3 regions of the Pseudalkalibacillus sp. A8 genome follow, and region 3 is predicted to be linked to each of the others. Evidence: a T-box and tRNA genes for the amino acid it is inferred to sense, from the RefSeq annotation. Region 3 holds a T-box; the other regions hold tRNA genes.
The links. The T-box of region 3 lies ahead of ileS (isoleucine--tRNA ligase). A T-box ahead of a tRNA ligase gene usually reads a tRNA of that ligase, here a tRNA-Ile.
Positions count from the first base shown of each region.

Region 1: it has a tRNA-Ile gene. The T-box ahead of ileS (isoleucine--tRNA ligase) is inferred to sense a tRNA for this amino acid. The anticodon was not compared.
Region 2: it has a tRNA-Ile gene. The T-box ahead of ileS (isoleucine--tRNA ligase) is inferred to sense a tRNA for this amino acid. The anticodon was not compared.

Region 1 is NZ_CP174509.1:391,168-395,401, forward strand. It holds gene ACJROX_RS02120 (transglutaminase domain-containing protein) at 1-305, shown strand, start outside; gene ACJROX_RS02125 (hypothetical protein) at 582-779, opposite strand; rRNA gene ACJROX_RS02130 (16S ribosomal RNA) at 1,052-2,602, shown strand; tRNA gene ACJROX_RS02135 (tRNA-Ile) at 2,729-2,805, shown strand; tRNA gene ACJROX_RS02140 (tRNA-Ala) at 2,826-2,901, shown strand; rRNA gene ACJROX_RS02145 (23S ribosomal RNA) at 3,172-4,234, shown strand, end outside.
Region 2 is NZ_CP174509.1:114,453-118,686, forward strand. It holds rRNA gene ACJROX_RS00570 (16S ribosomal RNA) at 271-1,821, shown strand; tRNA gene ACJROX_RS00575 (tRNA-Ile) at 1,896-1,972, shown strand; tRNA gene ACJROX_RS00580 (tRNA-Ala) at 1,997-2,072, shown strand; rRNA gene ACJROX_RS00585 (23S ribosomal RNA) at 2,239-4,234, shown strand, end outside.
Region 3 is NZ_CP174509.1:2,212,700-2,216,933, reverse strand. It holds gene ileS (isoleucine--tRNA ligase) at 1-2,016, opposite strand, end outside; T-box leader at 2,168-2,397, opposite strand; gene ACJROX_RS11555 (DivIVA domain-containing protein) at 2,440-2,964, opposite strand; gene ACJROX_RS11550 (RNA-binding protein) at 3,033-3,812, opposite strand; gene ACJROX_RS11545 (YggT family protein) at 3,821-4,075, opposite strand; gene ACJROX_RS11540 (cell division protein SepF) at 4,101-4,234, opposite strand, start outside.

The DNA.
Region 1 (4,234 bases), 1.8 Mb from region 3:
ACAGTGCCTTGAAGACGTTAAAGGAAAAGACGGGTGTTTGTGAAGATTACTCCTACCTTACGATTTCCTTGCTTCGTGCAAATGGAATGGAAGCCCGTATGGTGACAGGAAGAGCGAGCTTTTCATTTGCGCGGCATGCATGGGTCGAAACGAAAGTGGATGGTGAGTGGCTGGTCATGGATCCTACCTGGGGAGCGGGCTACTTGCAGGATGATAAATTCGTCAAAAAATATACGGATAAATATTTTGACCAGGATCCAGAAGAATTTGATAAAGACCACACAAGGGAAGATATCCAGTACTAAATAAGAAAAGCACCCTATATCTGAATTGGAGTTCCGGTAATGAGAGATAAACAATAGAGAATCCTGCAAATAATCTGTTATGTGGTGGGATAATCGGTATTTGCTTCGGTATGTTTACAACTACTGAATCTGTCTGGTATTTAAGCGGTGATTTTTAATCCATAATAAAAAGTTGGGGCTGTGTCTGACTCATACCGTTCCTAACAACATTTTGAGAAAAAGCCTGGTTTTGATACAAGATGTTTGTGCTGATGGTGTCTGATTCTTTTTAAGCCCCTACTTTTCTGGTTTGAATGGTGTCAGCCATCCAGCAATCATGGAGGCAAATGGGACACCGAGGATGATGGCGAGACAAATATGTATGATATCGGCCATAGAACTATATGGAACAAAGACCTTGAATACGAACTTAATCAACTGTAAGAACCCGTAAAAGGACAATAGGAAAATTAAAAAATAGAAGATTCGATACATGATTGCCTCCATTCCTTTACAGCACTTTTTTACTTTATAATCAATTCACTAACTAGTCGTAAAACCCTTTTGAAACTTTTTTGGATTTATGGTTGACCATCGATATTTTAGATGTTATATTAGTTAAGTCGCTTCGGGACAGAGGCGAACAAAGCCCTTTTGACAGGGAAACAAGCTCTTTGAAAACTGAACAAAAGCCAAGCGTGAAACGGGTCTTTATTATAAGAACCCTGAATCAATTTCGATTTAAAATTAATGAGCAATTAAACACTTTATTGGAGAGTTTGATCCTGGCTCAGGACGAACGCTGGCGGCGTGCCTAATACATGCAAGTCGAGCGGACCAACGAGGAGCTTGCTCCTCAGAGGTCAGCGGCGGACGGGTGAGTAACACGTGGGCAACCTGCCTGTAAGACTGGGATAACTCCGGGAAACCGGGGCTAATACCGGATAACATTCTCCTCTGCATAGAGGAGGATTAAAAGATGGCTTCGGCTATCACTTACAGATGGGCCCGCGGCGCATTAGCTAGTTGGTGAGGTAAGGGCTCACCAAGGCGACGATGCGTAGCCGACCTGAGAGGGTGATCGGCCACACTGGGACTGAGACACGGCCCAGACTCCTACGGGAGGCAGCAGTAGGGAATCTTCGGCAATGGACGAAAGTCTGACCGAGCAACGCCGCGTGAGTGAGGAAGGCCTTCGGGTCGTAAAGCTCTGTTGTTAGGGAAGAACAAGTACCGTTCGAACAGGGCGGTACCTTGACGGTACCTAACCAGAAAGCCACGGCTAACTACGTGCCAGCAGCCGCGGTAATACGTAGGTGGCAAGCGTTGTCCGGAATTATTGGGCGTAAAGCGCGCGCAGGCGGTCTCTTAAGTCTGATGTGAAAGCCCACGGCTCAACCGTGGAGGGTCATTGGAAACTGGGGGACTTGAGTACTGGAGAGGAGAGTGGAATTCCATGTGTAGCGGTGAAATGCGTAGATATATGGAGGAACACCAGTGGCGAAGGCGGCTCTCTGGCCAGTAACTGACGCTGAGGCGCGAAAGCGTGGGGAGCAAACAGGATTAGATACCCTGGTAGTCCACGCCGTAAACGATGAGTGCTAGGTGTTGGGGGGTTCCACCCTCAGTGCTGACGTTAACACATTAAGCACTCCGCCTGGGGAGTACGACCGCAAGGTTGAAACTCAAAGGAATTGACGGGGGCCCGCACAAGCAGTGGAGCATGTGGTTTAATTCGAAGCAACGCGAAGAACCTTACCAGGTCTTGACATCCTTCGCTACTTCCAGAGATGGAAGGTTCCCCTTCGGGGGACGAAGTGACAGGTGGTGCATGGTTGTCGTCAGCTCGTGTCGTGAGATGTTGGGTTAAGTCCCGCAACGAGCGCAACCCTTGATCTTAGTTGCCAGCATTCAGTTGGGCACTCTAAGGTGACTGCCGGTGACAAACCGGAGGAAGGTGGGGACGACGTCAAATCATCATGCCCCTTATGACCTGGGCTACACACGTGCTACAATGGATGGTACAAAGGGCAGCAAAACCGCGAGGTTGAGCGAATCCCATAAAGCCATTCTCAGTTCGGATTGCAGGCTGCAACTCGCCTGCATGAAGCCGGAATTGCTAGTAATCGCGGATCAGCATGCCGCGGTGAATACGTTCCCGGGCCTTGTACACACCGCCCGTCACACCACGAGAGTTTGTAACACCCGAAGTCGGTGAGGTAACCTTTTGGAACCAGCCGCCGAAGGTGGGACAGATGATTGGGGTGAAGTCGTAACAAGGTAGCCGTATCGGAAGGTGCGGCTGGATCACCTCCTTTCTAAGGAGTCCTTTATGGACATGGAACACGCTTTGGCTTTTGTTTAGTTTTGAAAGAGTTCTTTTTCATTATCCCGGACATTTCATAACCGGGTTTGAAAGAGCTTTTTTTATTTATAGAAGTTTTGGGCCTATAGCTCAGCTGGTTAGAGCGCACGCCTGATAAGCGTGAGGTCGGTGGTTCGAGTCCACTTAGGCCCACCATTATATAGAAGGAAATATTCGGGGCCTTAGCTCAGCTGGGAGAGCGCCTGCCTTGCACGCAGGAGGTCAGCGGTTCGATCCCGCTAGGCTCCACCATTATCCTGTTGACAATATGTCGGTAGGTTTATCATCCTGTATCATATCACTTCTTTCATAGAGTGATAGACTGTTCCTTGAAAACTAGATAATGAAATTCTTGAAAACAAGACATCGAATTGTAATGCGTCAATTTTATTGGCATCTATGACCGTTAGATTTCGAGAAGTTCGAGGAAGTAACGTCCCGAGGAAACGGAGTTTAGTTCGCTAAATGAGTACCGGAGGATCGAAAAACAATGAAATTCGACGCTAATCGAAAAATGACATTGGTTAAGTTATGAAGGGCGCACGGTGGATGCCTTGGCACTAGGAGCCGAAGAAGGACGGGACGAACACCGATATGCCTCGGGGAGCTGTAAGTAAGCTTTGATCCGGGGATTTCCGAATGGGGGAACCCACTGCCCGTAATGGGGTAGGATCCATACCTGAATTCATAGGGTATGAGAAGGCAGACCTGGGGAACTGAAACATCTTAGTACCCAGAGGAAGAGAAAGCAATCGCGATTTCCTGAGTAGCGGCGAGCGAAACGGAAACAGCCCAAACCAAGAGGCTTGCCTCTTGGGGTTGTAGGACACTCTATACGGAGTAAGAAAGGAACGGCGTAGGCGAAGCGGTCTGGAAAGGCCCGCCAGAGGAGGTAACAGCCCTGTAGCCAAAACGTCGTTCCCTCCAGAGTGGATCCTGAGTACGGCGGGACACGTGAAACCCCGTCGGAAGCTGGGAGGACCATCTCCCAAGGCTAAATACTCCCTAGTGACCGATAGTGAACCAGTACCGTGAGGGAAAGGTGAAAAGCACCCCGGAAGGGGAGTGAAAGAGATCCTGAAACCGTGTGCCTACAAGTAGTCGGAGCCCATTAACGGGTGACGGCGTGCCTTTTGTAGAATGAACCGGCGAGTTACGATAACGTGCAAGGTTAAGTCGCAGAGACGGAGCCGCAGCGAAAGCGAGTCTGAACAGGGCGCATGAGTACGTTGTCGTAGACCCGAAACCGAGTGATCTACCCATGTCCAGGGTGAAGTTCAGGTAACACTGAATGGAGGCCCGAACCCACGCACGTTGAAAAGTGCGGGGATGAGGTGTGGGTAGGGGTGAAATGCCAATCGAACTCGGAGATAGCTGGTTCTCCCCGAAATAGCTTTAGGGCTAGCCTCGTGGTGAGAGTTCTGGAGGTAGAGCACTGATTGGACTAGGGGTCCCCACAGGATTACCGAATTCAGTCAAACTCCGAATGCCAGGAACTTGTCCACGGGAGTCAGACTGCGAGTGATAAGATCCGTAGTCGAGAGGGAAACAGCCCAGACCATCAGCTAAGGTCCCCAAGTATACG
Region 2 (4,234 bases), 2.1 Mb from region 3:
TGTATTGATTGAAACTTAAAAAGATGGTATATTATTTTTCGTCGTTGGAAAAACTGTTTTCGCGACAACACACGATAAAATTCTTTGTTGACATCGACAAAGTGATGTGGTACATTAATAAAGTCGCCAATAAGCGACAAACACAAAAATGGTTGGACAAAAACAAACCATTCAGCTCTTTGAAAACTGAACAAAAGCCAAGCGTGAAACGGGTCTTTTATAAGAACCCTGAATCAATTTCGATTTACATTTAATGAGCAATCAAACACTTTATTGGAGAGTTTGATCCTGGCTCAGGACGAACGCTGGCGGCGTGCCTAATACATGCAAGTCGAGCGGACCAACGAGGAGCTTGCTCCTCAGAGGTCAGCGGCGGACGGGTGAGTAACACGTGGGCAACCTGCCTGTAAGACTGGGATAACTCCGGGAAACCGGGGCTAATACCGGATAACATTCTCCTCTGCATAGAGGAGGATTAAAAGATGGCTTCGGCTATCACTTACAGATGGGCCCGCGGCGCATTAGCTAGTTGGTGAGGTAAGGGCTCACCAAGGCGACGATGCGTAGCCGACCTGAGAGGGTGATCGGCCACACTGGGACTGAGACACGGCCCAGACTCCTACGGGAGGCAGCAGTAGGGAATCTTCGGCAATGGACGAAAGTCTGACCGAGCAACGCCGCGTGAGTGAGGAAGGCCTTCGGGTCGTAAAGCTCTGTTGTTAGGGAAGAACAAGTACCGTTCGAACAGGGCGGTACCTTGACGGTACCTAACCAGAAAGCCACGGCTAACTACGTGCCAGCAGCCGCGGTAATACGTAGGTGGCAAGCGTTGTCCGGAATTATTGGGCGTAAAGCGCGCGCAGGCGGTCTCTTAAGTCTGATGTGAAAGCCCACGGCTCAACCGTGGAGGGTCATTGGAAACTGGGGGACTTGAGTACTGGAGAGGAGAGTGGAATTCCATGTGTAGCGGTGAAATGCGTAGATATATGGAGGAACACCAGTGGCGAAGGCGGCTCTCTGGCCAGTAACTGACGCTGAGGCGCGAAAGCGTGGGGAGCAAACAGGATTAGATACCCTGGTAGTCCACGCCGTAAACGATGAGTGCTAGGTGTTGGGGGGTTCCACCCTCAGTGCTGACGTTAACACATTAAGCACTCCGCCTGGGGAGTACGACCGCAAGGTTGAAACTCAAAGGAATTGACGGGGGCCCGCACAAGCAGTGGAGCATGTGGTTTAATTCGAAGCAACGCGAAGAACCTTACCAGGTCTTGACATCCTTCGCTACTTCCAGAGATGGAAGGTTCCCCTTCGGGGGACGAAGTGACAGGTGGTGCATGGTTGTCGTCAGCTCGTGTCGTGAGATGTTGGGTTAAGTCCCGCAACGAGCGCAACCCTTGATCTTAGTTGCCAGCATTCAGTTGGGCACTCTAAGGTGACTGCCGGTGACAAACCGGAGGAAGGTGGGGACGACGTCAAATCATCATGCCCCTTATGACCTGGGCTACACACGTGCTACAATGGATGGTACAAAGGGCAGCAAAACCGCGAGGTTGAGCGAATCCCATAAAGCCATTCTCAGTTCGGATTGCAGGCTGCAACTCGCCTGCATGAAGCCGGAATTGCTAGTAATCGCGGATCAGCATGCCGCGGTGAATACGTTCCCGGGCCTTGTACACACCGCCCGTCACACCACGAGAGTTTGTAACACCCGAAGTCGGTGAGGTAACCTTTTGGAACCAGCCGCCGAAGGTGGGACAGATGATTGGGGTGAAGTCGTAACAAGGTAGCCGTATCGGAAGGTGCGGCTGGATCACCTCCTTTCTAAGGAGTCCTTTATGGACATGGAACACGCTTTGGCTTTTGTTTAGTTTTGAAAGAGTATGTAAAGGTTGTTTGGGCCTATAGCTCAGCTGGTTAGAGCGCACGCCTGATAAGCGTGAGGTCGGTGGTTCGAGTCCACTTAGGCCCACCATTTTAAAAATCATATCTTTCATTTGGGGCCTTAGCTCAGCTGGGAGAGCGCCTGCCTTGCACGCAGGAGGTCAGCGGTTCGATCCCGCTAGGCTCCACCAAAAAAACTATTGACTTTACTGTCAATAGGATGATATAATATATTCTTGTCGCTTAAAGAAAAGCGGCGAATCTGTTCCTTGAAAACTAGATAATGAAATTCTTGAAAACAAGACATCGAAAACGTCATTTAATGACAAGTAAGAAGTGTAAGTTCATTCATAACGTGGTTAAGTTATGAAGGGCGCACGGTGGATGCCTTGGCACTAGGAGCCGAAGAAGGACGGGACGAACACCGATATGCCTCGGGGAGCTGTAAGTAAGCTTTGATCCGGGGATTTCCGAATGGGGGAACCCACTGCCCGTAATGGGGTAGGATCCATACCTGAATTCATAGGGTATGAGAAGGCAGACCTGGGGAACTGAAACATCTTAGTACCCAGAGGAAGAGAAAGCAATCGCGATTTCCTGAGTAGCGGCGAGCGAAACGGAAACAGCCCAAACCAAGAGGCTTGCCTCTTGGGGTTGTAGGACACTCTATACGGAGTAAGAAAGGAACGGCGTAGGCGAAGCGGTCTGGAAAGGCCCGCCAGAGGAGGTAACAGCCCTGTAGCCAAAACGTCGTTCCCTCCAGAGTGGATCCTGAGTACGGCGGGACACGTGAAACCCCGTCGGAAGCTGGGAGGACCATCTCCCAAGGCTAAATACTCCCTAGTGACCGATAGTGAACCAGTACCGTGAGGGAAAGGTGAAAAGCACCCCGGAAGGGGAGTGAAAGAGATCCTGAAACCGTGTGCCTACAAGTAGTCGGAGCCCATTAACGGGTGACGGCGTGCCTTTTGTAGAATGAACCGGCGAGTTACGATAACGTGCAAGGTTAAGTCGCAGAGACGGAGCCGCAGCGAAAGCGAGTCTGAACAGGGCGCATGAGTACGTTGTCGTAGACCCGAAACCGAGTGATCTACCCATGTCCAGGGTGAAGTTCAGGTAACACTGAATGGAGGCCCGAACCCACGCACGTTGAAAAGTGCGGGGATGAGGTGTGGGTAGGGGTGAAATGCCAATCGAACTCGGAGATAGCTGGTTCTCCCCGAAATAGCTTTAGGGCTAGCCTCGTGGTGAGAGTTCTGGAGGTAGAGCACTGATTGGACTAGGGGTCCCCACAGGATTACCGAATTCAGTCAAACTCCGAATGCCAGGAACTTGTCCACGGGAGTCAGACTGCGAGTGATAAGATCCGTAGTCGAGAGGGAAACAGCCCAGACCATCAGCTAAGGTCCCCAAGTATACGTTAAGTGGAAAAGGATGTGGAGTTGCCCAGACAACCAGGATGTTGGCTTAGAAGCAGCCACCATTTAAAGAGTGCGTAATAGCTCACTGGTCGAGTGACTCTGCGCCGAAAATGTACCGGGGCTAAACGTATCACCGAAGCTATGGATTGTACCTAACGGTACAGTGGTAGGGGAGCGTTCGAAGGGCTGAGAAGCGAGACCGGAAGGACTCGTGGAGCGCTTTGAAGTGAGAATGCCGGTATGAGTAGCGAAAAGAGAAGTGAGAATCTTCTCCATCGAAAGCCCAAGGTTTCCTGAGGAAGGCTCGTCCGCTCAGGGTTAGTCGGGACCTAAGCCGAGGCCGAAAGGCGTAGGCGATGGCCAACAGGTTGATATTCCTGTACCACCTCCTTTCCGTTTGAGCAACGGGGGGACGCAGGAAGGTAGGGAGAGCGCGCTGATGGATATGCGCGTCCAAGCAGTCAGGCCGGTGGATAGGCAAATCCGTCCACCATACGGCGGAGCTGTGATGGCGAGGGAACTAGAGTACCGAAGTCCCTGATCCTACACTGCCAAGAAAAGCCTCTAGCGAGGAAAGAGGTGCCCGTACCGTAAACCGACACAGGTAGGCGAGGAGAGAATCCTAAGATGCTCGGGAGAACTCTCGTTAAGGAACTCGGCAAAATGACCCCGTAACTTCGGGAGAAGGGGTGCTCTGATAGGGTGCAAGCCCGAGAGAGCCGCAGTGAAAAGATCCAAGCGACTGTTTAGCAAAAACACAGGTCTCTGCGAAGCCGTAAGGCGAAGTATAGGGGCTGACACCTGCCCGGTGCTGGAAGGTTAAGAGGAGGGGTTATCCATTAGGAGAAGCTCTGAATCGAAGCCCCAGTAAACGGCGGCCGTAACTATAACGGTCCTAAGGTAGCGAAATTCCTTGTCGGGTAAGTTCCGAC
Region 3 (4,234 bases):
ATCCTCATAAGCCACGCGATGCTTCGCTGGATCGAAGCCATTCAAGTTCCCGAGCATGAAACGGAGTGTATTACGGATTTTACGATATACTTCAGAAACTTGCTTCAGGATCTCATCAGAAACACGTACATCCGATTGATAATCTACAGAAGAAACCCATAGACGGATGATGTCTGCCCCTAGTTGCTTCATGACTTTCATCGGATCGATGACATTGCCTAACGACTTGCTCATCTTTTTACCTTCACCATCAAGTACGAACCCATGAGTGATGATCGTCTTGTATGGTGATTTTCCAGTTACAGCCACACTTGTAGATAAAGAAGAGTTGAACCAACCTCTGTATTGGTCAGTTCCTTCCAAATATACATCAGCAGGTCGTTGTAATTCAGGACGTTCATTCAATACACTTTGATGTGAAGAACCTGAGTCGAACCAGACATCCATGATATCTGTTTCTTTGGTGAATTCGCCATTCGGGCTATGTTCTGATTGGAAACCTTCAGGCAAAAGATCCTTCGCATCCCATTCAAACCAGACATTGGATCCATGCTCGCGGAACAGGTTCGAAACATGTTCGATCGTTTCTTGTGTGATGATCGGCTCTCCATCTTCACCATAAAAGACCGGAATAGGTACACCCCAAGCTCTTTGACGCGAAATACACCAATCCTCTCGATCCTTAACCATGTTGTGGAGACGAGTTTCACCCCAGTGTGGATACCATTTGACATTTTTGATTTCTGAAAGGATCTGATCCTTGATTTTATCAATCGATGCAAACCACTGGTCAGTCACTCGGAAAATAATCGGTTTCTTTGTTCTCCAGTCATGTGGATAGGAGTGGGTGATGAATTCCAATTTAAGCAAAGCGTCTGACTCTTGAAGTTTTTCTGTGATCGGTTTATTAGCATCATCATAAAACATTCCTTCAAAACCTGGTGCTGCCTCTGTCATGACGCCTTTGTCATCAACCGGGCAAAGGATGCCGATACCATAACGTTTCCCGACTTTAAAGTCATCTTCACCGTGGCCAGGAGCAGTATGGACACATCCAGTACCTGAATCAGTCGTAACGTGATCACTCAGCATCAGTAATGAATCTCGGTCATAAAACGGATGCTTTGCAACCACTTTATCAAGATCTGTCCCTTTAACCTGTTTTAGTACTTTTGGATCTCCCCATTCCAATACTTCTGTCAACTGTTCGAGAAGATCTTCTGCCACCAGATATTTGTTTCCGGCAGTTTCCACGACGACATAGGTGTAATCTGGATGGACTGCGATACCGAGGTTGGCGGGAATCGTCCATGGTGTGGTCGTCCAGATGACTACAGACACATCTTCTTCAACCACGCCTTTGCCATCCTTGACTTTGAATCCGACATAGATGGATGGAGACCGTTTGTCCTTATATTCGATTTCTGCTTCGGCAAATGCAGATTCAGATGATGGAGACCAATAAACAGGTTTCTTCCCTTTATAGATCAACCCTCTATTCGCCATTTCACCGAATACTTTGATTTGTTCCGCTTCGTATTCTTTATTCAATGTGATGTATGGGTTATCCCAGTCGCCTCGTACACCTAGACGCTTGAATTGTTCTTTCTGTAATTCAACCTGCTCAAGCGCATAGTCTGCACACATCCTACGGAAATCAGCGATTGTATGTTTCTTTCGGTCTACCTTCTTTTTCTTAGCGAGAGCTGTCTCGATCGGTAATCCATGTGTATCCCAACCAGGAACGTATGGCGCGTTGAAGCCATTCATTGATTTATAACGGACAATGATATCTTTCAATACCTTGTTCTCAGCATGGCCGAGGTGGATATTATCATTTGCATATGGTGGTCCATCGTGCAAGATGAATTTCGGTTGGCCTTTCGTTTTCTCAAGTACTTTTTCATAAATTTTCTGTTGCTCCCATGTTTCTTGAATGTTCGGCTCCTTGTTCGGAAGACCGCCCCGCATTGGGAAATCAGTTTTCGGCATCAATAACGTGTCTTTGTAATTCATATGTCTTTCCTGCCCTTCCAAAATTTCTTTACTCATTGATTGACGTGAATGTGGAGAATCCGAGCTTTATGACAAGCTGAGCCAACGTTCACTTTTACTGCAAAAAAGATTTTCCATCTATTATAATGAAATAAAAAACCTTCTCATCCCCAATAGGGACGAGAAGGTTGACTCGCGGTACCACCCTAATAGTCTATATGATTCCTTTTCATACAAACCACTCAGCATTCTTAACGTGAATGATGCGCCGCTGCTTACTCATTGTTATTCAGCGCGGTACTCCGGGGTGATCTTCCTTACTAGGATCTTTACCGGGCTTCCACCAATCCCGGTTCGCTTTGAAAGATGACCTAATCGTACTGTCCCCATCTTAGTAGGTATATGTTCCTGTCATCAAAGTATACCGAATTTTAAAATACTACGTCAAGTTATGTTTGCTTTTTCAGCATCCGACTCTGTAAGTTGATCCTGTTCTTTTTCATCTTTTGGAGGCATCAGATGCTCCCAATCTTCATTTTTCAGCATTTCCAGTTGAGCTTCGATCAGCATTCGGAAACGTGTACGGTAAACGGAAGATTGTTTCTTCAGTTCTTCGATGTCGAGCATGATTTTCCTGGATTTTGACAGTGCTTCATTTATGATTCGATCAGCGTTTTTCTCTGCTTCTTTTACAATCAAGCGGGCTTCTTTATTTGCATTGCGCTTTACTTCTTCGCCCGTTTCCTGTGCCACCACGATCGACTTGTTCAACGTTTCTTCGATGTTCGTAAAGTAGGAAAGCTTCTCTTCCATTTTCGCTAGCTTTTCCTGCAAGTCTTTCTTTTCACGTATGACACCTTCATAATCTTTGATGACTTGATCTAAAAATCCGTTTACTTCATCCTCATCATATCCTCGAAACCCACGATTGAACTCTTTATTATGAATATCCAATGGTGTTAAAGGCATGACGCCACCCCCGTATCGATGTCTTTACTTTCTTTCATTTTCGACATATTCAATACCAAATCCTTCTCTTATTTGGAATTTTTTGTACCATACGTAATTTTCCATTTCCCTTTTTTACTTTTACCATCAATAGAAATGAGTTTCGCTCTTCCAATACCTCGTACAGAAAGATGGTCTCCTTCTTCTAAAATTCTTGAAGGCTGATCGACAATCTTCCAATTCAGCTTTACTTTTTTGTTCGTTATGTAAGGTACCACCTTTGACCGTGATAGACGAAATACTTCGGACAATACGACATCTAACCTCAAAGAACTTACTGTACTTGCTGCCGTCGCCCATTCTTCGTCCTTGCTGTTCAATTTGTCATGGGAAATCACATTTGTACTTACAGATGTCTTCCCTACCGAATTGAAATTCAAACGGACGTAGTCTGCAATCTCACTTGCCAGAATGAGTTGAAATTTGGAGTCATCCATTAAAATATCACCGAATTTCTTCCGTTTCAAGCCGAGGCTCATTAAAGAACCAAGGACGTCTGAATGATGGATGGTGACAAATTTTGATGGATAATCTGCCTCAAGACATACGATTTCAAAGTCTTCCTCTTGAGGTTCATAATAAATGGGGTACAGCAAGGCTCTTGAACGTTCAATGCCCTGGTACCCCTTCCAGATTTGAAAACGGACTTCATCATTCGTACCAAGAAGAGATTTTACAATCTGCTGCTCTCTTGGATCCAGGAAATCTGTAACTTTGACCCTGTATTGATCCAGTACGAGTTTCCGCCATTCCAACACTTGATCCACAAATGGCTGTTCTTCTGGTCTGAAATGATCATATATCGACATATCGACACCTACAGATAATCAAATAATGCACGGACACCGATCTCAGCAAAGAACAGTGCAAACAATGCTGCGATTGGTGACAGATCAATCATTCCAAGCGGTGGTATGATTTTTCTGAATTGAGAGAGGAACGGTTCACAAATCGACCCTAAAAATTGACCAAAGGATGACTCTCTCGCATTAGGTACCCAGGACATGAAAATATAAATGATGATCAACCATCGATAAGCTCCTATTGCAAATATTAGGATATCTTCTAGCATTCTCTATAACCACCCTTTTAAGCTTCTATTCTTCACCAGTCATTTCAGAAATTGCACCTGAAACGTCTACATTATCTGGTGTGCACATGAAAGTGTTCGGACCAAGTTTTTGGATATCTCCACCGATGGCGTACACTGTTCCGCTAAGAAAATCGACAA